3 regions of the Thioalkalivibrio sp. ALE17 genome follow, and region 3 is predicted to be linked to each of the others. Evidence: predicted binding sites of a transcription regulator. Region 3 holds the regulator's gene; each other region holds the start of a gene.
What was found. Region 3 encodes sigma-54, which starts transcription at its own class of promoters, with help from an activator protein. Its sites were predicted from a motif close to TGGCANGNTNCNTGCTT; they were not measured.
Positions count from the first base shown of each region.

Region 1 (7,550 bases), on a different contig from region 3:
CGGGGCGATCACCACCGAGATCGCCGAGGGCCCGGCGTACTACTTCGCCGAGGACTACCACCAGCAATACCTCGCCAAGGTCCCCAACGGCTACTGCGGCCTCGGCGGCCTGGACGTGCCCTATCCCACCTAGGTCGAAAGGCGTTTTTTACCACGAAGCCCACGAAGGCACGAAGAAGGGCAGGTCAAAAGCGATTCACAGGAAGGTTTTAAGACCGGAAGAAGGCTGATGCGACGGCCTCCAGCAGCACGTTGATATGGTGCCTTGAGCGACCGTCACGCACTCGACCCTTCACCTGCAAACCTTCTCTTCTTCCAGACTTCCTGTGAATCGCCTTTCTTCGTGCCTTCGTGGTGAATCAGTCTTTTAGCCGTTTTGGGTGGCGGCTTGGACGAGGGCGCGGAACAGGCGCTGGTGGCGGCGTTTCTGTGGGAGGTATTCGGGGTGCCACTGCACGCCGACGCACCAGTCGTGTTCGGCCTCGATGGCCTGGACCACGCCGGTCGATTCGCGGCCGGCGATCTTGAGGTCCCACCCCAGGTCATTGACGGCGTGGTTGTGGAGCGCGTTCACGTGGAGCGTCGTGTCGCCCAGGATGTTGGCCAGAAGGCTGCGCGGGTCCAGCTCCACCGGCTTGACCGGCAGCAGGCTGCGGGCCTGCGGGGTTTCCACGTAGAACTCGGCCAGGTCGCGATGCAGGGTGCCGCCACGTACCACGTTGACCAGTTGCATCCCGCGACAGATGCCGAGGATCGGGCGGTGCTCGTCCAGCGCGCGATGGATCAGGGCCTTCTCCAGCCGGTCGCGGTCGGTGTCCAGTACACCGCCGTGGGACTGGAACAACCGGCGCAGCAGCCACAGGGCCGGGTAGAAGAGATAGCCGATCAGGCGCTGCGACAGGCGGCGCTCCGCCTGCCGGATGGCGGCCGCATCCGGTCCCTCGGGGAGAGTCTCGCCGTAGAGCTCCGGATCCACATCCGCCCCGCCGCCCACCACCAGACCATCGAAGCGCCGGTGACCGCGCGGCTTGCCCGGGCGCAGCCGCAGCGGTTGGCCGCCGGCGCGCCACACCGCGAGCGCTGTAAACAGCCAGGCGGGCCCGCCGCCCTGGTCGGGTCCGGTAATGGCGATCACCGGGCGGCGTGGACGCGGCGCCACGGTATCGGTGGTCGTGCGGTCGGGCTCAGAACCAGTCACGGAGGCGCTGGCTCCAGTCGTCGGCCCATCGGCCCAGGGCCTGGCCGGGGCGTTCCAGATATTCCCGAGACAGGCGCTCCAGGCGTTCCGGATCCGCCGCCAGGCGCTCGACCTCGACCCAGCCGTTGAACGGCCGCGCGAGGCTCCAGTCCGGGTCGTCGATCTCGCAGTTGGGCAGGCGGTAGTGGAAGGCCGGCCGCGGCTTGATCAGCTCGTGTTCCACCGGGGCCGCGTCGATCCTGCCGGAGTCCAGGTGGGCGAACAGCGGCAACAGATCCAGCGGGCGGTTGCGGGTCGGGTTGTGCGCCAGGTAGGTATCGATCAGGCCGGCTTGGTCGGGACGAAAGTCCGGGTCCAGCACGTAGCGTACAAACGGGCCGGGGAAAGACCGAATGTAGGGCGACAGGCGCCGCGCCAGGTCGATGGCGCCCGCCGCAGTGAGCACTTCCACCATCAGCAGGAAACTGCGCAGGATTGCCAGCAGCCACTCGGCATCGGTGCGGTGCACCTCGATATTGATCTGCAGCCCGAAGGCATAGAGAAACGAGCGTTCGGTACCCAGTGCGCCGGCCTGCTGCAGGGCGGCGCGCACCCGGTCCAGGCGGGGAAGGTCAGCCGTCGCGATCGGCGGCGCCACGATCTCGTGCGGGACCAGGCGGCCCGCGGCGTCCGCGAGCCAGCGCTCCAGCGCGGCCTCGTCGGAGTCGTCCAGCTCGATGCCCAGGCGCGCGAGGTGTTCGCGGTAGCCGCGGTCCTTCAGTACCCGGGCGTCCAGCTCCAGTTGGAAGTCGCCGACGTCCGTGTCGCGTACGTGGAAGACGAAGGCGTTGTCCGATTCGACGTGGCCCCCGAACTCGCCTTTCACGGTCTCGGCCATCGTCTCCAGCGACACCCCGGCCATCTCGATCTCCACGCCGATGCGTCGGGGCTCGCCATCCGGGTTGGCGGGCCAGGGGAGTTCGTGAAAGGGCTCGCTCATGCGTGTCTCGTAGTAATCGGGAGGCACCATGATAGCGGCTCGGTGTACCTCGTGCGGCCCGGGCAGTAGGATAGGCGCCGACCCACAGGAGCCCGCCGAACCCATGGATCGAATCTATCTGCGCGACCTCGAGATTGACGCCGTTGTTGGCGTCTACGACTGGGAACAGCGCATCCAGCGCCGCCTGCGATTCGATATCGAACTGGCGGCCGATACCCGCATCGCCGCCTACTCCGGCGAGATCGGCGACACCGTTGACTACGAGGCGGTGGCCAACGCCGTGCGTGCCATCGTCACGCGCGAGCCGCATGCCTTGCTGGAATCCCTGGCCGAGGAGATCGCCGAGGCCCTGATGGCCCAGTTCGGCACGCCGTGGCTGCGCATCAAACTCGGCAAGCCCGGTGCCGTGCCCGGCGTGCGCGAGGTCGGCATCGAGATCGAGCGCGGCAGCCTTTCCTCGTAGACCCGCGCCGGCCACGGGGCGCTGTCCCGGCCGGCGCCATCCCCATGCCGTGCTGTGTCGTCGCGAGGCGACGTGGCGATCCGCAGGGCAGGGAGGTGTTCGCCGTGCGTCCCGCATGGCCGCGTGTGCGCTCGCCGCGCCTGTCCCAGCCCCGATTTGCCTCTCCGACCCCGCCACTTGCCGAAGGACTGAACCTTCCTGAATCCCGGACATGGTTCACAGTCTTCGGTCTCCGCACGTTTTTGGTGCGTGTGCACTTTTAGTGCGCACCAAATAAAGGCAAAAGCCCGTGGTTGGGCCGCAACAGGTGTTGCGAAAAGCCGATTTTGCTCCCTTTTGGTACTTGGCACAGCCCGTGCAAGGACCGGGTGTCGACTACGCGACACTCGATTGACCAATCTGGGAGATGACCAACATGAAGAAGTTCACCCGTTCCGCGCTGGCCGCTGCTGTCCTCACCGTAGGCTCCACCGGTGGCGTCGCCTTTACCTCCACCGCCGCCGCGGAGCTGTCCGTGAACATCGGCGCGGTGTCCAATTACTACTTCCGTGGTTTTTCCGAAACCGACGACGGTGCTGCCGTTCAGGGTGGTATCGATTACGAGCATGCCTCTGGTTTCTACGTGGGAACCTGGGTATCGAATGTTGACTTTGGCGTCGACGAGGGGAATGAAGATCAAACAAGCTACGAAATGGATCTTTATCTTGGATTTGCCGACGCGTTCGACAATGGGTTCGGCTACGACGTCGGTTACATCTATTACGCCTATCCGGATGCCCGAGACGATACCGGTTCCCTGAGTGCCGACTTCGGCGAGATCTATGGTGAAGTCAGCTTCGATACCGGCGTTGTGGGACTGTACGGCGGTATGGCCTACGTCGTTCACGACAGCGATGACTCGGCCCTGGAAGACGACGACATGTACTTCTACGCCGGCCTGGATGTCCCGTTCATGGACGTCTACAGCGCCGGCTTCCTGGTAGGTCGCACCCGCTTCGACGATTCCAGCCTGGACAACTACACCCACTACACCGCCAGCCTGACCCGCGACGCGGGCGACTGGGGCGAGTTCAGCTTCAATCTCGAGTATGTCGACGAGACCGACGAAGACCTGGGCGCCTGGGTGGGCTGGTCCAAGACCTTCTGATTCCGCATTACCGCCTAAAGCAACAGCGGGTCCGTCAGGTGGCGGGCCCGCCCACAGGAGTCTGACATGAAGATGATTACCGCCGTAATCAAGCCGTTCAAGCTTGATGATGTTCGCGAGGCGATCTCGGAGATCGGCGTACAAGGGATGACCATGACCGAAGTAAAGGGTTTTGGTCGCCAGCGCGGTCATACCGAGCTCTATCGCGGTGCCGAGTACGTGGTCGATTTTCTGCCCAAGGTGAAACTGGAAGTGGCTGTCGACGAGAACCTGGTCGATCAGGTGGTCGAGGCCATTTCCAAGTCTGCCAGCACGGGCAAGATCGGCGACGGCAAGATCTTTATCACACCGGTGGAGCAGGTCGTGCGTATTCGCACGGGCGAGACCGGCCCGGAAGCCCTTTAAGGCCTCCGTCTTCCATCGAATGAGGAATTTCAATCATGGAAATTGAACAGCAAGTTGTCGAACTCGCCTACGCAATGGACACCTTTTACTTTCTGGTGGCCGGCGCGCTGGTGATGTGGATGGCCGCGGGCTTTACCATGCTCGAGGCCGGGATGGTGCGCACCAAGAGTGTGGCCGAAATTGCAACCAAGAATATCGCCCTGTATTCGATCGCCAGCATCATGTACATGCTGATCGGCTACAACATCATGTACAGCGACGGCCTGAGCTCCATCATTCCGGGCCTGGGCTTCCTGATCTCGGGCGACAATGCGGTCGCGGACGTACTGGGTAGTGGTGGCGACATCTACTACTCTGATCGTGCCGACTTCTTCTTCCAGGTCGTGTTCGTGGCCACCGCGATGTCCATCGTCTCGGGTGCCGTGGCCGAGCGCATGAAGCTGTGGGCCTTCCTCGCCTTCGCGGTCATCCTGACCGGCTTCATCTACCCGATCCAGGGCTTCTGGAGCTGGGGTGGCGGGATCCTCGACCAGATCGGCTATCTGGACTACGCCGGTTCCGGCATCGTCCACTTCACGGGTGCCGCTGCCGCGCTGGCCGGTGTGCTGCTCCTCGGGGCGCGCAAGGGCAAGTACGGCAAGGATGGCCAGATCAACGCGATCCCGGGCTCCAGCATGCCGCTGGCCACCCTGGGTGTGCTGATCCTGTGGCTGGGCTGGTTCGGCTTCAACGGTGGTTCCGAGCTGAAGGTCTCGGACATCGAGTCGGCCAATGCCGTGGCCGCCGTGTTCGCCAATACCAACCTGGCCGCGGCCGGGGGTGTGGTCGCCGCTCTGATCACCACCCGTCTGGTGTTCGGCAAGGCCGATCTGACCATGGCGCTGAACGGCGCGGTCGCGGGCCTGGTGTCCATCACCGCCGAGCCGCTGATGCCCAGCCCGTTCCTGGCGATGATCATCGGTGCCATCGGTGGCGTGATCGTGGTCTTCTCGATCGTCGCGCTGGACAAGCTGAAGATCGACGACCCGGTCGGCGCGATCTCCGCGCACGGTACCGCCGGTATCTGGGGTGTGATGGCGGTCCTGCTGTCCAACCCGGACGCGACCTTCTTCGGCCAGATCGTGGGCCTGCTTGCCATCTTCGCCTTCGTCTTCGTGGCCAGCCTGATCGTCTGGGCCATCCTCAAGGCGGTGATGGGTATCCGCCTGAGCGAAGAGGACGAGGATGTGGGCGCCGACATCGCCGAGTGCGGTCTCGAGGCCTACCCGGAGTTCACCGGGAAGCAATAAACCCTCGTTAACCTGAACCGGGGTCGGGCCACAGGCCCGGCCCCGACATCGTCTCCTCCGACGCCGACAAGACAGTCTCCCAGGACTTGGATGTTGGCCTTTGGGCGCCCCTCCCCGGGCGCCCTTTTTTTGTTTCCCGAGCTGTGGGAGCGGGCTCGCCCGCGAAGCCCCTGCCCGCGCCGAACAGTGCGATCGACATCCGCCGAGGCAACCCGTCACGGCGGAGCGTTCGTCTCGCAGCAAGCAGCGCCTGCCCGTCCGGCCATTCATCCCGCTGCCCCGGCTTCGGTTACGATCGCCATTTCGCCGCACCGGAACCCTGTCGCATGGATCGCCTGCTGGATGTTCGCCAACTGAAAACCGCCCATCTGGGCCCGCTGGATCTGGCGCTTCAGCCCGGGGAGCTGGTGCAGGTCACGGGCGCCTCCGGTTCCGGGAAATCGCTGCTGCTGCGGGCCCTGGCCGACCTTGACCCCAATACGGGGGAGGTGATGCTGAACGGGGAACCGCGGGACGCCATGGCGCCGGTCGACTGGCGCCGGCGCGTGGCGTATGTGCCGGCGGAGACTGCCTGGTGGGGCGAGCGAGTGGACGAGCACCTGCCAGCAAATTTCGCCCGCCCGGCGGCCCTGCACCTGCTGGAGCAGGTCGCCTTGCCCGAGGCCTCTCTAGGCTGGGAGGTCGAACGTCTCTCCAGCGGCGAGAAGCAGCGCCTGGGGCTGGTGCGCGCGCTGCTGAACCAGCCGCGCGTCCTGTTGCTGGACGAGCCCACCGCCAATCTGGATCTGGAAAACACCAAGCGCATCGAACGCGCGGTACGGGGGTATCTCGCCGAGGAAGACGCGGCGGCGTTGTGGGTTAGTCACGACACCCTGCAGCGTCAGCGCCTGGGCGGCCGCATCCTGACCATCGCCAACGGCAAGCTGGAGGTGCCCGCGTGGAACTGATCTCGCTTTCCGCGCTGGATTTGTCGCTGGCGGCCTTGCTGGTCGTCGCGCTGGCAGGGCTGACCGTCTGGGCACGTATGGGGCTGGGGCGCAGCCTGCTGATCGCCGGGGCGCGCACCGTGATCCAGCTGCTGCTGGTCGGGCTGATCCTGCAGACGCTGTTCGACCATGCGCAGCTCGGTTGGGTGGCCTTGATGGCGGTGATCATGCTCGCTGTGGCCGGCTACGAGGTGATGGCGCGCCAGCAGCGCCGCTTCGCCGGGCTGTGGGGCTACGGCATTGGTGCCGTGACCATGTTCATCTCGGCGTTCGCGGTCACCGTGCTGGCGCTGACCACCATGGTCGGCCCGACCCCCTGGTGGGAGCCGCAGTACGCGATCCCGCTCTTGGGCATGCTGCTCGGCAACACCATGACCGGCATCGCACTGGGGCTGGACCGCCTGACCCAGACCATCTGGCGTGAGCGCCGAACAATCGAGGGCCGGCTCGCGATGGGGGCCTCCTGGAGCGAGGCGGTGACGACCATGCGTCGCGAGGCCGCGCGCTCCGGCCTGATGCCGACCATCAATGCCATGGCCGCCGCCGGCATCGTCAGCCTGCCGGGCATGATGACCGGCCAGATCCTGGCCGGCGCCCCGCCAGTGGAGGCCGTGAAGTATCAGATCCTGATCATGTTCCTGATCACCGCCGGTACCGGCTTCGGCACCCTGGGTGCGGTCTGGTTCGCCTCCCGCCGCCTGTTCGACACCCGCGAACGCCTGCGCCTCGACCGCCTCAAGGCCGGCCGCCACACCTAGTCACGAGCTCAATGCAGCCTACGGCGTGTGTGGCGCCCGTCATCGCGTACATGGACGCCCCCGGTTTGCCAAGCGTTTGAGTGATGGTTTCGGGGCGACGATTGCTCCCGTACATTCGGACTGCGTGTGCGGCTTTCATTCGCCACGGTCCCGGATGGATTCCGCGGGTGGAGGGTCCCAGCGAGGTCACGCACTCGAGGTGCTTCGCAATGATCGGACTGGCCCCCACCGGGATCGCTCCCGTTGCCATCATGCTCAATCGCTTGCGCAATCGAGGGTTGGGTACGTAATAACGCGTTCGCTTCTCCGTTTTTGTAGGCTTACG
Region 1 covers NZ_AUDT01000002.1:51-7,600, reverse strand. Annotated here, with positions in the region: gene msrA (peptide-methionine (S)-S-oxide reductase MsrA) at 1-133, shown strand, start outside; gene H609_RS0101710 (gamma-glutamyl-gamma-aminobutyrate hydrolase family protein) at 368-1,198, opposite strand; gene H609_RS0101705 (amidoligase family protein) at 1,185-2,207, opposite strand; gene folB (dihydroneopterin aldolase) at 2,281-2,640, shown strand; gene H609_RS0101695 (TorF family putative porin) at 3,056-3,787, shown strand; gene H609_RS0101690 (P-II family nitrogen regulator) at 3,854-4,192, shown strand; gene H609_RS0101685 (ammonium transporter) at 4,228-5,481, shown strand; gene H609_RS0101680 (ATP-binding cassette domain-containing protein) at 5,808-6,428, shown strand; gene fetB (iron export ABC transporter permease subunit FetB) at 6,419-7,225, shown strand.
Region 1: a site for sigma-54 is predicted at 2,985-3,001, ahead of H609_RS0101695 (TorF family putative porin). Genes of this name have one in related genera too.

Region 2 (7,550 bases), on a different contig from region 3:
ACCGCCCGTAACCAAGCCCGCGTCCTGTTATTCACCACGAAGCTCACGAAGGCACGAAGAAGGTCAAGGACTTTTGCAGGAGGGTGGGTAGACTGCAAGGAGGGCGCAGGAACTGTAGCGCTTTGGCCTGAATGCCGACGGCCCGGGCTACGTGACGACGTTGGTGTAATCCCGTCCACCCCGCAACGCCGAACCATCCGTCATGGTGTGTCTGGACAGACGCCCTGCGCGCTGTCATTCCGGACGGAGCGTTCGTACATCCCTTTTGCCGTGGATGTTCCCAACCCCAACACCAGCTCTTCTCCGTGTTCTCTGTGCCCTCCGTGGTGCAATCCGGCCTTGACCTTCTTCGTGCCTTCGTGCGCTTCGTGGTGAAAAAAGGGTTTTCGCCCGAAGGGTTACAATCTCCGTTATGAGCGATTCCCTCGATGGCGATCTGTTCGGCCCGGACCCGGACATGGCGTCGCCCGAACCCGAACCGGAGCCGCCCCCGGCTGGCCCCGACCCGACCGCGCCGCTGGCCGAACGCATGCGTCCGGCGCGGCTGGACGAGATGGTCGGCCAGGACCACCTGGTCGGCCCGGATGCCGCCCTGCGCCAGGCGATCGAGCAGGGCCAGACGCCGTCGATGATCCTGTGGGGCCCGCCCGGCTGCGGCAAGACCACGCTGGCGCGACTGGTGGCCGCGGCCGGCGCCCAGCGACTCGTCACGCTGTCCGCCGTGCTGGCCGGGGTGAAGGACGTGCGCGCCGTTGTGGAGTCCGCGAAGGCGCGCCGGCGTAACGGCGTCGGCACGCTGCTGTTCATCGACGAGATCCACCGCTTCAACAAGGGCCAGCAGGATGCGCTGCTGCCGCATATCGAGGACGGCACGCTGACCTTCGTCGGCGCGACCACCGAGAACCCTTCGTTTGCCCTGAACAGCGCACTGCTGTCGCGGGCGCGGGTCTATCGCATGGAGGCGGTGGGGGCGGATGCGGTCGAGTCCCTGATCGAGCGCGCCCTGGAGGATCCGGAGCGAGGCCTGGGCGGGCGCGGCCTGACCCTGGAACCGGAGGAGCGCCAGCGCCTGGCGCGGGCCGCGGACGGGGATGCCCGGCGCGCACTGAACTGGCTGGAGACCGCCTCCGATCTCGCCCGCGACGGGGCCATTACCGGTGATGCCCTGCGCGCGGTCATGGGCGCGCAGTCCCTGGCCTTCGACCGCCAGGGCGATGCCTTCTACGACCAGATCTCCGCCCTGCACAAATCGGTTCGCGGCTCGGATCCGAATGCCGCCGTGTACTGGTTGACCCGCATGCTGGATGCCGGATGCGACCCGGACTACCTGGGCCGGCGCCTGCTGCGTATGGCTTACGAGGACATCGGCCTTGCCGCGGTCGGGCTGGGCGCGCGGGTACTGGCCGCCTGGCAGACCATGGAGCGTTTGGGGCGGCCGGAGGGCGACCTGGCGCTGGTGCAGGCGGTGATCGAACTGGCCGCCGCACCCAAGAGCAACAGCGCCTATGCGGCCCTGAACGAGGCACGTTCGGCGATCGGTGATAGCGGCAGCGCGGGTGTGCCGCTGCACCTGCGCAACGCGCCGACCGAGTTGATGCGCGAGGAGGGCTTCGGTGCGGGATATCGCTACGATCACGACGAACCGGATGGTTTCGCGCGCGGTCAGGTGTACCTGCCGGAAGGCCTCGAGGACGCGCGCTTCTACAGCCCGCGCCGGGACGGCACCGAGCGCGCGCTGGCGGAGCGCCTGGACCGCCTGCGCGACGCGGGCGACAACCCCGGCGCGGAGGGCTGACCGGGTTGCGCATCCGGCATCACAAGCGGTGGCTGACGGTGGCGGCGATCCTGTTCGGCGTGTCGCTGGCGTGGATCCTGCTGACCACCGAGTGGCCGAGCCTTGGCTTCCCGCTGGGCGAGGTGGAGGCCTGGCTGCGGGGCTGGGGTGCGGGTGCCTATCTGGTGTTCGTGCTCGCCTTCATGTTGCTGGCCCTGTTCCCGCTGCCCAGTACCTTCTGGATCCTGCTGGGCGGGGCGTTGTTCGGCCCCTTCACCGGCGCCGCCCTCAGCCTGCTGGCAGCGACCCTGGCGGCGGTCATTGCCTTCCTGCTGGCGCGTACCTGGCTGCAGCCCTGGCTGGCCCCGCGCATGGGGCCGCGCAGCACGCGGCTGCGGGCGGATGTGGAGGCCGAGGGCTGGCGGGTTGTGGCCCTGACCCGTCTGGTGCCAGTGTTTCCGTTCGCGCCGACGAACTACGCCCTGGGACTGGTCCGGCTGCCGCTGCCGGTCTTCGCGCTGACGACCATGGTCGCCCTGATCCCCAGCCTGTTCGCCTATGCCTGGCTGGGGCACGCCACCCGGGAGATGGCCAGTGGCGCCGACAGCGGGGTCCAGCTGGGGCTGGCCCTGCTCGCGGTGCTGGCGCTTCTGTTGTTGCTGCCGCGTCTGGTGCGCCGCATCTGGCTGGGCCAGAAGACACTGCACACCGAGGCGCCGCTGACCTCAGTATCTTCCTCAGACCCAGGCGAGCAGGACCCCGATGCCCAGGGCGAGGAACAGCAGGGCGGCGAGCGCGCGTAACAGCCGCAGGGGCAGGTGGCAGGCGAAGCGCTGGCCCAGCCACACCACCGGGGCATTCGCGAGCACCATGCCGATGGTCGAGCCGATCACGACCAGGATCAGGCTGTCGAAGGTCGCGGCCAGCGCGCCAGTGGCGACCTGGGTCTTGTCGCCCATCTCGACCAGGAAGAACAGCACCGTGGTGGTCCAGAACACGCCGTGCTTCGAGGCGGCCGGCAGCTCGTCCTCGCCATCCGGGACCAGCACCCACGCGGCCATGACGATGAACCCGATCCCGAGCCCCCAGCGCAGCCATTCGTCCGGGATGCTGGCGCCGATCCAGACGCCCGCCAGCGCGGCGAGAAAGTGATTGGCCAGCGTGGCCACCACGATGCCCCAGATGATGGGCCAGGTCTGCTGGTAACGGCAGATCAGGAACAGGGCGAGGAGCTGGGTCTTGTCGCCCATCTCGGCGATGGCGACGATGACGGTGGAGACGAGCAGGGCTTCCATGACGGTCTTCCGGGCCGGGTGGATGGGCAAGACAAGTGACATCGCACCATCCACCCGGCCACGGATGCTGGCGCAATGCCACAGGTCTCGCGGGGCCCGGTGCCGCATCGGCGGCGGGGCTGTCTGCACCACGGGCCTCCGAACGGAGAACCGAATCTGTTGATGCAGACCCCGGTGAGGCCAGGCCACCCGAGTCGCTACTCCCCTGAAGCTGGACGGATTCTAGTCATCCCGGTCCGCGCGGGCAAGGACGATCGCGGCTCCGGGCTGCGCCGCTGACGAGGCTTGGGTAGCATGCGCGCGATGAAACGCTTCCTTTACTGGGTCGATCGGGCCCCCCTTTGGCTGTTCGCACTGCTGGTTGCGACCGTCGGCCTGGCCCCCTGGATCCCCGAGCCGCATGTCGCAGAGAAACTGCGCTGGCTGTTTGCCGGGGAGCTGACCCGGCCACTCGACGTGCTCGACCTGGTCGTCCATGCCGTGCCCTGGCTGTTGATGGCGTTCAAGCTCTATCGCAACAGTCTCACCACGAAGGGCGCCCCCTGAGCCGATTGTTTCTCCCTGGCTTGTGGGAAATCGACGCGCCGCTTGCCGGCCGCTACCGTTTTCGCACCTTTTCAACCCCGGGAGATTCCCATGCGCTTTATTGTTGCCGTCACCGCCGGTACCGACGACCCGACCCGCGCCACGCTTGGCATGATCGCCGCCAATGTGGCCAAGCAGCAGGGCCACGATGTGACCGTCTGGCTGCAGGGCGAGGCCGTGAACATCGCCAACCGCAACGTGTACGACAAGATCGTCGGCCACAACATGCCGGCAATGAAGGACATCGTGGATTCGCTGGTGAGTGAAGGCGTTCCGTTCTGGGCCTGCGAGGCCTGCGCCAAGGGTCGCGACGTCGGCGAGCACAACTTCCTGCCGAACGCCGAGATGGCCGGCATGGGCCACTACGTCCAGGCCGTCGCCGAGTTCGACCGCTCCATGAGCTTCTGATCGGCCGGGCCGTTCCGCGGGCGGGGCGTGATGCCCCGCCCGTTTTTGTTTGTACCCCCGCTGTCAGTCGGTCGAACTGGCACATTGCATGCTTGTTTGTTCCGGGAGTGATTCACGGACGACGAGCATGACCCAGAACACACCCCCGAGTTTTTCCCTCGAAGAGTCCATTGGCGATTTCCTGGTCGCCTCGCGCAAGTGCGAGGTGGTGAGCCTGGAGCGCCTGCTGGAGGCGGTGCAGCTGGTCGGGCGCATCCGCGCGCTGGTGCATGCCCTGCAGCGCGAGCGCGGGGCCTCCAGCCTCTGGATCGGGTCCGGCGGCCAGCGCTATACCCGCGAACTGGAGCAGTACCGGGCCGAATCGGACGCCGCCGCGGCCGCGTTCCGCGAGCACCTGGATGGCTGGTTGGCCCCGGACGCCTGCGCCCATGGCCGTAGCCGGCTGCTGGGGCGCATGGCGCTGGCGCTGCATGGCCTGTCCGGCCTGGGCAGCCTGCGCGAGGAGGTCCTGGAGCTGACCCTGAGCCCGATGGACTCGACTCGCGGCTTCAGCGAGCTGATTCGCGCCCTGATGGCCCTGGTGTTCGAGGCTGCGGATTCGGCGACCGATCCCGAGGTCTCGCGGGCCCTGGTGGCCCTGCTGAACTTCATGCAGGGCAAGGAACTGGCAGGGCAGGAGCGCGCGATCGGGGCCGCCGGGTTTGGCGCCGCGAACTTCGAGCCCGAACTGCGCCAGGCGCTGGTCCATCGGATCGATGCCCAGGAACGGGCGTTCCGTATCTTCTCCGAGTTCGCGGCACCGGCGGCCTGTGCCGCCTGGCGCGAACTGCAGACGGCGGCCTTCGCGGCGGACATCGAGCGCCTTCGCCGTCGGGCCTGTACCGAGGCCTCCGGGCACCACGACCCCGCCCGGGCCGAGGAATGGTTTGCCTGTACCACCGCGCGCATCGACGCGATGAAGGAGATCGAGGATCTGCTGGAGATGCACCTGAACGAGTGCTGCTCGGCACGCATCACGGCGGATCGCGCGGACCTCGGCGCGGTGCGTGACCGGGTTGCGCAACTCGCCGAGTCGGAACTGCGCGACAGCGTGCCGTATGCGGTGTTCTTCGGCGCGCCGGAGGGGCTGGAGCCCTCGCAGGAGGAGGGCGATGCCGCACTCAACGTACCGATCGTCGGACACTCGGTGATGGACCTGGTGCAGCGCCAGGCGGCCCGGCTGCAGTCGGTGGAGGACGAGCTGCATGCGGCACGCCAGGCCCTGGCCGAGCGCAAGACCATCGAGCGTGCCAAGGCCCTGCTGATCCAGCACCGTGGCCTCAGCGAGGATCAGGCCTACAAGCTCCTGCGCCAGACGGCGATGAACCAGAACCGGCGCCTGGCCGAGGTCGCCGAGGCGACCGTCGCGATGTCCGATCTGCTGGGCAAGGGCGGCCTGTAGCCAGCCTTGGGAAAGGGATGCCGGTGGGGGTGCCCCTGTGGGAGCGGGCTTGCCCGCGAAGCCCCTGCCCGTGGCGGACACTGGCAGGGGCTTCGCCGCCAGGGCGGCTCCTACAGGTAGTGCACCAGCCCGGTTCATCTGCACCGCCAGCGCGCCCCAGGTTGGTGCCTCCGGGATCGGCTTCGGGACTTCGGGCTTCCCGCAAACGTTCGACCCGATGTTCGAAACCATCCGATTTTCCCGTGCCATGGCGCGATTGTGCCTCGCGGGGTCGATTCGTAACGGCGAATTGGCACACCTCCTGCAGGAGTATCGGTAAGACGAGCCAACGGCGGTTCGTCGCCTGACAACAGGGAGACCCGGTGACCGGGCCTCCGATGGGACTGGACAAAGGCGTCCATCACCCGGCTGCAAACGCGGCCGGGCTGATGCGGCGCCTTTTTTCGTTTTTGGGATGTGTTTGCTGACAAGGGGAGTGAACCCGCAATGACCGATCACACGAATGACACGAAAAAGACCGCCGGCCTGTCGCGCCGGCGCTTCCTTCAGGCCGGCGGCGTTCTGGCAGGTGGCGCCGCCTTGGGGATGCATCCGGACTTTTTCCGGGCGGCGGCCTATGCCGGGGGATCCGAAGGGCTGGAAAAGACCAGCCTGGAGTTCGGATTTATCCCCCTGACCGACTGTGCCCCGCTGGTCGTTGCCCAGGAGAAGGGGTATTTCGCGCGCCACGGTCTCGACGTCCATGTGGCCAAGGAGGCTTCCTGGGCCAATATCCGCGACAAGGTCTCCGTTGGGAGCCTGGATGGCGGGCACATGCTGGCGGGAATGCCGATTGCCGCGACGCTGGGCGTGGGTGCTACCCAGCGCAACACGATCACGGGGTTCAGCATGGACCTCAACGGCAACGCGATCACCGTTTCCAACGAGCTCTACGACCGGATGGTCGAGGCCGATCCCGAGGCCATGAACGAACGGCCGATTTCCGCGCGCGCCCTGAAGAAGGTCATTGATGCCGACCAGGCAGCTGGCCGTGCCCCGATGACCTTCGCCATGGTGTTCCCCGTATCCACGCACAACTATGAACTGCGCTACTGGATGGCCGCGTCCGGGATCAATCCGGATCGGGATGTACGCCTGGTCGTGATCCCGCCACCCCAGATGGTGGCCAACCTGCGCGCGGGCAACATGGATGGCTACTGCGTGGGCGAGCCCTGGAACATGCGTGCGGTGGACATGGGGATCGGCAAGACCCTGGTGACCAACTACGAGATCTGGAACAACAATCCAGAGAAGGTGTTCGGCGTACTCGAGAGCTGGGCGGAAAAACATCCGAATACGCACCAGGCCGCGCTGCGTGCCTTGATCGAGGCCAACGAGTGGATGGACAAGCCTGAAAACCGCGAAGAGGTGGTGCGCATCATTTCGGGCCGCCGTTTTGTCAACGCGCCCGAACACGTCGTCGCCATGTCGATGACGGGCACACTGCAGTTCACCCCGGACGGAGATCCCGAACCCTTCCCGGACTTCAACGTATTTCATCGTTACGCGGCCAGCTTTCCGTGGCGTTCGCACGCGGCCTGGTTCGTCACGCAGATGGCCCGTTGGGGGCAGTTGGAGGATCCGGTCGACATGCGTGCGGTTGCGGAGAAGGTCTATCGACCGGACCTGTACCGGAAAGCGGCCGCCGAGGTGGGTGTCGACTATCCGGAAATCGACTGGAAAAAGGAAGGCACCCGAGAGGATCACTGGACATTGGAAGAGGCCTCCTCGCCCATCGCGATGGGCCCCGATCGGTTCATTGATGGCCGGATTTACGATCCCGACGACCTGACGGGGTATGTCGCCGGATTCGACGTACATAGCCGCAAAGTCGCATTGGACGACCTTGCCGCGGCGAACGGATAAAGGAGGCCCCCGTGTCTACGAATTACGCCGACATGCGTCTCGCGGTGGATCGCGAGGTCGCTGACGATATCGAGGCCCGTACGGTTGCCGAAACGGTGGCCGAACCGGAACCGGATGCACGCGTGGGTACGCCGGGAGAGGC
Region 2 covers NZ_AUDT01000012.1:44,389-51,938, forward strand. Annotated here, with positions in the region: gene lolA (outer membrane lipoprotein chaperone LolA) at 1-11, shown strand, start outside; gene H609_RS0108645 (replication-associated recombination protein A) at 413-1,795, shown strand; gene H609_RS0108650 (TVP38/TMEM64 family protein) at 1,801-2,577, shown strand; gene H609_RS0108655 (TMEM165/GDT1 family protein) at 2,512-3,069, opposite strand; gene H609_RS0108660 (hypothetical protein) at 3,373-3,615, shown strand; gene H609_RS0108665 (DsrE family protein) at 3,706-4,062, shown strand; gene H609_RS0108670 (nitrate regulatory protein) at 4,190-5,503, shown strand; gene H609_RS0108680 (CmpA/NrtA family ABC transporter substrate-binding protein) at 5,990-7,408, shown strand; gene ntrB (nitrate ABC transporter permease) at 7,420-7,550, shown strand, end outside.
Region 2: a site for sigma-54 is predicted at 5,794-5,810, ahead of H609_RS0108680 (CmpA/NrtA family ABC transporter substrate-binding protein). Genes of this name have one in related genera too.

Region 3 (7,550 bases):
GGCGTGGCAGGGTGCGGGGCGCACGGGATCAGCCCTCGCGGAAGCGGCGGACGAGTTCCTGTTCCAGGCTGGCGGCATCGCCGGCCCGGCGCAGGGCGGCAATGGTGTCCGGTTGCGAAAGCCCGCGCGCCAGCTGGGCCAGCAGGTCGAGGTGATCGCTGGTGGCGGCCTCCGGGACCAGCAGGGCGATCAGGATGTCGACCGGCTCGTGGTCCATGGCGTCAAAGTCGACGCCGCTCTCCAGGCGCAGGACGGCCACGCGCGGAGCCTCGAGATCGGCCAGGCGGCCATGGGGGATCGCAACCCCATGGCCCAGGCCGGTGGAGCCCAGCTTTTCGCGCGCGGACAGGGCCTCGAAGATCGCGGTGCTGCCCGGTCCGCCGGCATCACCGCCGCCGGCGAGGAGTTCCGACAGGGCCTCCAGGGCCCGCTTCTGACTGGAGCATTCCGGCTCCAGGCGGATGCGCTCGGCGGTGATCAGCTCGGCAATGGACATGGGTCAGGAGGCCTGCTCGCGGTTGCGCTGGGCGCCCTCGGCCCGGTGATGATCCTTGACCTTTTCCTTGTGCTTGATCAGCTGGCGGTCGACCTTGTCGATCAGCGCGTCGATGGCGGCGTACATGTCCTCGTGGGAGGCCTCGGCGTGGATGTGATTGCCGCTGACCTGGAGATTCGCCTCGGCCTTGTTGAACTGGTTCTGGGTCTTCTCGTGGGTCAGCACGACGTGCACGTCGATGACCTTGTCGAAGTGGCGCTCCAGCTTCGCGAACTTCTCGTTGACGTAGTCGCGCAGGGCGTCGGTGAGGTCCACATGGTGGCCGGTCAGGTTGATCTGCATGGTCGGGACTCCTTGGTTACTTGTGGCCGGTGGGCATGGAGGCCATCTGCCGGCGTTCGCTGGATGAAGGGATGTGCATCGCCTCGCGGTACTTGGCTACGGTGCGACGCGCCACATTGATGCCCCGGTCCGCCAGGATCTGGGCGAGCCGGGCATCGCTGAGCGGCTTGTTCGCGGGTTCGTCGTCGATCAATTCGCGAATCATGGCACGGATGGCGGTGGCGGAACACTCGCCACCGTCGTTGGTGCCGACGTGGCTGGAAAAGAAATACTTGAACTCGAAGACCCCGCGCGGGGTGTGCATGTATTTCTGGGTTGTGACCCGGGAGATGGTCGATTCGTGCATCTCCAGGATCTCGGCGATATCGCGCAGGATCAATGGCTGCATCGCGACCTCGCCGTGTTCCAGGAAGCCCTGCTGGCGATGGACGATCGCCTCGGCGACGCGCAGCAGGGTGTCGTTGCGGCTGTGCAGGCTCTTCAGGAACCAGCGCGCCTCCTGCAGCTGGTCGCGCATGAAGGCGCTGTCGCGGGCATCCGATACCTGGCGCACCATGCCGGCGTAGAGGTCGTTGATACGGATGCGTGGCGCGATCTCCGGGTTCAGCTCCACGCGCCAGCCCTCCGGGGTGTGGCGCACGTAGACATCGGGCACCACGTATTCGGAGGTGGCGGCACTGATCTGCGCGCCCGGCCGCGGGTTCAGGGTGCGGATCAGGTCCAGGGCGCGCGCCAGTTCGTCCGGGTCGCGCACACCCGACTGGCGTTGCAGGGCTTTGTAATCCCGCTTGCCCAGGCTGTCCATGCCGTGTTCCAGGATCGCCCGGGCGGCCTCGCGGGCGGGGGCGTCCGGGGCCAGTTCGCGCAGCTGGATCTCCAGGCATTCGCGCAGGTCGCGCGCGCCCACGCCCAGCGGGTCGCATTGCTGGATCCAGTGCAGGACCGCCTCGACCTCGTCCACGCCGACGGGTTCGTCCTCGCCGCGGCTGATGGTCTCGGCCAGGGTCTCGAGGTCGCCTTCGAGATAGCCATCGGGGCTGATCGCGTCGATCAGGGCCGCGCCGATGCGCTGGTCGCGCGGGGTCAGGTGGCTCAGGTGCAGCTGCCACAGCAGGTGGTCCTGCAGGCCCTCGCCGTCATCGTCACTGGTGTTCTCCAGTGGGTCGCGGTCATCCACGCCCTTGGGGGCGGGCGGCGGTTCGTAGATGTCGTCCCAGCGGCTGTCGGTGGTGAGCTCCTCGGGAATCACGTCATCGCTGGTGGTAGTGGCCTCCATGCGGTCGCCTTCCACCACCTCGCCCTCCGCGTCCAGGCGCTCGGTCGCGGCCATCTCGTCCTCGTCCTCCACCTGCTCCAGCATCGGGTTGCTCTCCAGCGCCTGCTGGATCTCCACCTGTAGTTCGAGCGTGGACAGCTGCAACAGGCGAATGGCCTGCTGCAGTTGCGGGGTCATGGTGAGCGTCTGACCCAGCTGAAGATTCAGGCCGGGTTTCAGCATTGGCTATGCGGGGCGCGGGTGACCATAAGAGCGATCTTAAATCGTGCCTCGTGGTTTGTGCACCGGCGCGGGTTGTGCGCGTGCCGGCATCACAGGCGGAAATTCTCGCCGAGATAGACCTGGCGCACCTGGGGGTCGGCCAGTAGCTCGTCGGGTGTCCCGGCGGCCAGCAGGCGCCCCTCGCTCAGAATATAGGCCCTGTGGCAGATCCCGAGGGTCTCGCGCACGTTGTGATCGGAGATCAGAACCCCGATGCCGCGCGCTGCAAGGTGGCGAATTACATCCTGGATATCGCCCACCGAGATCGGGTCCACCCCGGCAAAGGGCTCGTCCAGGCAGATGAATTGCGGGTCACCGGCCAGGGCCCGCGCAATCTCGGCGCGCCGACGTTCGCCGCCGGACAGCGCGATCCCGGGGCTGTGGCGCACGGTCTCGAGCTGAAACTCCTCGATCAGCGCGTCGCCGATACGCCGGCGTTCGTGGCGGTCCAGTCCGGGACGCAGTTCCAGCACGGCCTGCAGGTTGTCCCACACGCTCAGGCGGCGAAAGATCGAGGCCTCCTGGGGCAGGTAGCCGAGACCGGCGCGGGCGCGCACGTGAATGGGCGCGCGGGTGATGTCGTGCCCGCCCAGGGTGATGCGCCCGGCGTTAGGGCGGATCAGCCCGACCAGGCTGTAGAAGCAGGTGGTCTTGCCGGCGCCGTTGGGACCCAGTAGGCCGACCACTTCACCGGGTGCGAGGTCGACATCCACCTGGTCGAGCACGGTGCGCTGGCCGTAGCGCTTGGTCAGTTCGCGCCCGATCAGGCGATCACGGGCCTCGGCGGGTTCCGGCGCCGGGCTGGTGGCGGGTGCGTTCATTCGTCGTCGCGTGGCTGGATGGTGATGCGTACGCGTTCGCTGTCGCCCTCGCCGCGTTCGGCCTCGATCACGTCGGTGGTCAGGTCGTAGGTGATGCGCTTGCCGCGCGCCTCTTCGCTGGCGGTGATCACATGGGCCTGGTCGGTGAGGATCATGCGGTCCTCGTTCAGCAGGTAGTCGATGCGCAGCGCGGTGGCGATACGCATCTCGCCGGTCTCGGGGTCGGGGGATTCCAGGCGGGCCGGCTCGCCGTGGGCCTCCATCTCGTAAGGGCGACGATCCCGGGTGCGCACGTAGACCGTGTCGGCCTCCAGCGTCATGTCGCCGCGGATCACGATCACGTCCCCGGTGTAGGTGCCCAGGCCCTGGCGTTCGTCCATCTCCGCGCGGTCGGCGGTGATCTCCACCGGCAGCGAGGGTCCCGATCCCTGCTGGCCCAGGGCCGGCGTCGCCAGCAGGGCGGAGAGGAGGCCGGCCGCCGCAAGCAGGCCCGGCAGGCGGCGGCTATTCGGGATCGGGGTCATGCGCGGGGTCCTCCTCGCTCGCCTCGCTGTAGAGCGAGTACACGTCATGGAACAGCTCTATGGTATCCGCTCGCGAGTCCACGCGCAGGCCGGTGCCGCGCTGGAACAGCCCGGGCTGGTTCAGGGTGGAGAGGGCGTCCGAGGTGGCGACCATGGTGTCTGTGGCGATACGTACATCCCGCGAGTCGATGACCGTCTGCACGCGTTCGCCGCGGGCTGGTTGTACGCCGTGGGTGGGGCCGACCAGGTCCAGGGTTTCGTCAGCCGGGCGGTGCAGGGCCGCCGGGGCGGTCCAGCGCCATTCGATACCGCCATCGGCGAACAGGTCGAGTTCCGGGTCATCCACCCACTGCGGCCCGTCGCGGCCGAATTCGCGCAGTCGGGTGCCCTGCAGCCGGTGGGTCCGCTCACCGTCGTCGCCGGTGGCGTGCAGCGTGAATCCGTCGATCTGCAGGGTCACCTCGCCCTCGGGCGGGGTGACCTCGGCGGTTGCGGGGCTTGCGCACGCCAGCGTGAACAGGACCAACGGCGGCGCCAGACCGTACCGGTTGCGTCTCCGCCGGCTCATCCGTTCAGGTAGGTCTCGAGCAGGGCGTCCAGCCGGTCCTGCGCGGCCAGCAGCCCCTCGCAGGCCTCGCGCACGGCGCCGCGCCCGCCGTGGGCCTCGGTGACCCACTGGGCGTGGCGGCATACCAGCGGGTGGGCGTCCCCGACCGCGATCCCGAGCCCGACCCGCTGCATGGCCGGCAGATCGACGATGTCGTCGCCCATGAAGGCGGCTTCCGCCGGGTCATGGCCGGTGCGCTGCAGCAACTCGTGCAGGGCCTCGCCCTTGTCGCGGCGGCCCTGGATCAGGTGCTCCACGCCCAGGTCCCGCATGCGGTGTTCGACCACCCCGGAGGTGCGCCCGGTCAGGATGGCGATGTCGAGGCCGCCGTCCAGCGCCAGGCGGATCCCGTGGCCGTCGCGGCTGTTGAAGGCCTTGTACTGCTCGCCGCCATCGCCCAGGAACAGGCTGCCGTCGGTCAGCACGCCGTCCACGTCCAGGATAAGCAGGCGTACGGCCTGCTGGCGGGTGCGCAGGGTCGCGGCATCCAGGTTCATCAGGCCACCCCGGCGCGCAGCAGGTCGTGCATGTTGATCACGCCGACCAGGCGCTGGTCGGCGTAGGTGACCGGCAGGGCGTTGATGCGCCGGCTCTCCATGGTCTCGAGTGCCGTGACCGCCAGCCAGTCGGGCTGCGCGGTGTGGCCGCCGGTGGTCATCGCCTCGCCGATGGTCAGGCCGTCCAGGCTGTGCCCGGCATCCAGGGTGCGGCGCAGGTCGCCATCGGTGAACACGCCCTGGATGCGGTCGTCGGCGCCGGCCACGATCACCAGCCCGAGGCCCTTGCGGGTGATCTCGAACAGGGCGTCCTTCAGCGGGGCCTCCGGCGTGATGCGCGGGATCGCGTCGCCGGTGTGCATGATGTCGGCGACATGCACCAGCAGCCGCCGGCCCAGCCGGCCGCCAGGGTGCGAGCGGGCGAAGTCGTTGGCGGTGAAGCCGCGTGCATCCAGTACCGCGACCGCCAGGGCGTCGCCCATCGCCAGCGCCGCGGTGGTGCTGGAGGTGGGGGCCAGGCCCAGCGGGCAGGCCTCGCGCTCGACACTGACATCGAGGTGCACGGTGGCGTCGGCGCCCAGGCGCGAGCCGGGGTTGCCGGTCATCGCGATCAGCGGCACGCCCAGGCGCCGGATCAGCGGCAGGATGGTGAGGATTTCGTCGGTCTCTCCGGAGTTCGACAGCGCGATGACCACATCCTCGCGGGTGATCATCCCGAGATCGCCATGGCTGGCCTCGCCCGGGTGCACGAAGAACGCGGGGGTGCCCGTGGAGGCCAGGGTCGCGGCCAGCTTGCTGCCAATGTGCCCGGACTTGCCCATGCCGGTGACGATCACGCGGCCCTTGCACTCGAGGATGCAGCGGCAGGCCTCGAGGAAGCTGTCGTCGATGCGCCGGGCGAGGTTGTGCACGGCCTCGGCCTCGTCGTTGAGGACGGCCAGGGCCAGGTTGCGGGTGGTTTCGGGGTTGAAGTTCATGCAGTTGCCGTAATTCCCAAATAGACAAGGTAGCTTGCGAAGGCGACGAGGAGAAGGGCGCCCTGCCAGCGCAGGATCTGTCCCCGGCGGCCCAGCGCGATCAGGAACAGGGCCACCGTCAGTGCCAGCATCACGGGATAGTCGCGTGCGAGGACGTCGGCGTCGATTGCCAGCGGCGCGATCAGGGCCGGAACCGCCAGCACCGCGAGCAGGTTGAACAGGTTGGAGCCGACCACGTTGCCGATCGCCAGCCCCGCCTCGCGGCGGAAGGCGGCGACCACCGATGTGGCCAGCTCGGGCAGGCTGGTGCCGATCGCGACGATGGTCAGGCCGATGACCAGATCGCTGACCCCCAGTTGTTCGGCGATTTCCACCGCGCCCCAGACCAGGGCCTGGCTGCTGGCCAGCAGGAGCAGCAGCCCGAACACCAGCCACGCAATCGCGGGACCGAGGCGATCGCTGTCCGGGATGGTCTCCACCATGCCGCGCACGACTTCGGGGGCATCCTCGCCCGAGGCCTGTTGCGCGCGGCGGGCGGTCAACGCCATCCAGGCGGTGAATGCGGTCAGTCCCGCGAGCAGGGCGATGCCTTCCATCCGGCCCAGCTCGCCGCCGACCAGCAGGAGCAGTACGCCGAAGCTGACCAGCAACAGGATCGGCAGTTCGCGGCGAACCATGCCGCGGCCAATCGCCAGTGGTGCGACCACCGCGGCGGCCCCCAGCACCAGTGCGATATTGGCGATGTTCGAGCCGATCGCGTTGCCTACCGCCACGCCCGGGTTGCCCTGCAGGCTCGCGAGGACCGAGACCACGAGTTCCGGGGCCGAGGTGCCGAAGGCGACAATGGTCAGGCCGATGACCAGCGGGCTCACGCCGACCCCGCGGGCAAAGGCGGAGGCGCCGAACACGAAGCGGTCGGCACTCCAGGTCAGCAGGATCAGGCCGACGATGACGGCGGCGATGGGTAGGGCCATGGGGCAGACGGGTCCCGAACGGTCAGGCCGCGATTGTAGCGGATTGGGGCGCTGTGTCAGTGGCGCAGGCGCTCCAGGCACGCGGTGGTACTGACCCGCGGGGTCCAGCCCAGCTGCTCGCGAGCGCGGGTGCAGTCCAGCACCAGCGGGCCGTCCAGCCCGCGCACCCACCCGGGGTCGCCCGCGCGGGCGCTCAGGCGCCAGGCCAGCGGGTGCAGGGCGCGGATCAGCCCCAGGGGGACCGGTACCCCCCAGCGCCGCTGGTGGTGAGCCATGGCCCGCAGTGACCAGGCGGGTTCGGCCCCCAGATTGAAGGTGCCCTGTGTGCGGGTGGTCACGCTGCGGGCGATCGCCGCCGCGGCATCGTCCTCCCACAGGATCTGCACCGGTTGCTCGCCCCCGGCGGGATAGAGACGTCCGCGGGCGATCTGCAGCAGCAGCGGGTGCGCATGCGGCCCGACGATCGCGGGCGGACGCAGGATGGTCACGCGGCATTCAGGGTGTTCGCGCGCGAGGGCGCGCAGGGCCTGCTCCACGGCCACCTTGTCCTCTGCATAGGGGAAGCGCGGCCGGGTCGGGTGGTCTTCGGTCAGGGGCTGCGGGCTGTCCGGCCAGGGGCCGTAGACCGCGGCGCTGGACAGGAACACGAGGTGGCGCACGCCGGCGGCGATGGCGGTCCGAAAGACCTGATCACTGAGGGCGACATTCTGCTGCCGGACCCAGGCACGGTCGTGCCGGCGGCCGTGGCCCCCCATCAACTGGAAGGCGAGGTGCA
Region 3 covers NZ_AUDT01000003.1:91,901-99,450, forward strand. Annotated here, with positions in the region: gene H609_RS0103640 (PTS sugar transporter subunit IIA) at 29-496, opposite strand; gene hpf (ribosome hibernation-promoting factor, HPF/YfiA family) at 500-838, opposite strand; gene H609_RS0103650 (RNA polymerase factor sigma-54) at 855-2,336, opposite strand; gene lptB (LPS export ABC transporter ATP-binding protein) at 2,426-3,196, opposite strand; gene lptA (lipopolysaccharide transport periplasmic protein LptA) at 3,193-3,720, opposite strand; gene lptC (LPS export ABC transporter periplasmic protein LptC) at 3,701-4,246, opposite strand; gene H609_RS0103670 (HAD family hydrolase) at 4,285-4,824, opposite strand; gene H609_RS0103675 (KpsF/GutQ family sugar-phosphate isomerase) at 4,824-5,801, opposite strand; gene H609_RS0103680 (calcium/sodium antiporter) at 5,798-6,775, opposite strand; gene H609_RS0103685 (NAD-dependent epimerase/dehydratase family protein) at 6,832-7,550, opposite strand, start outside.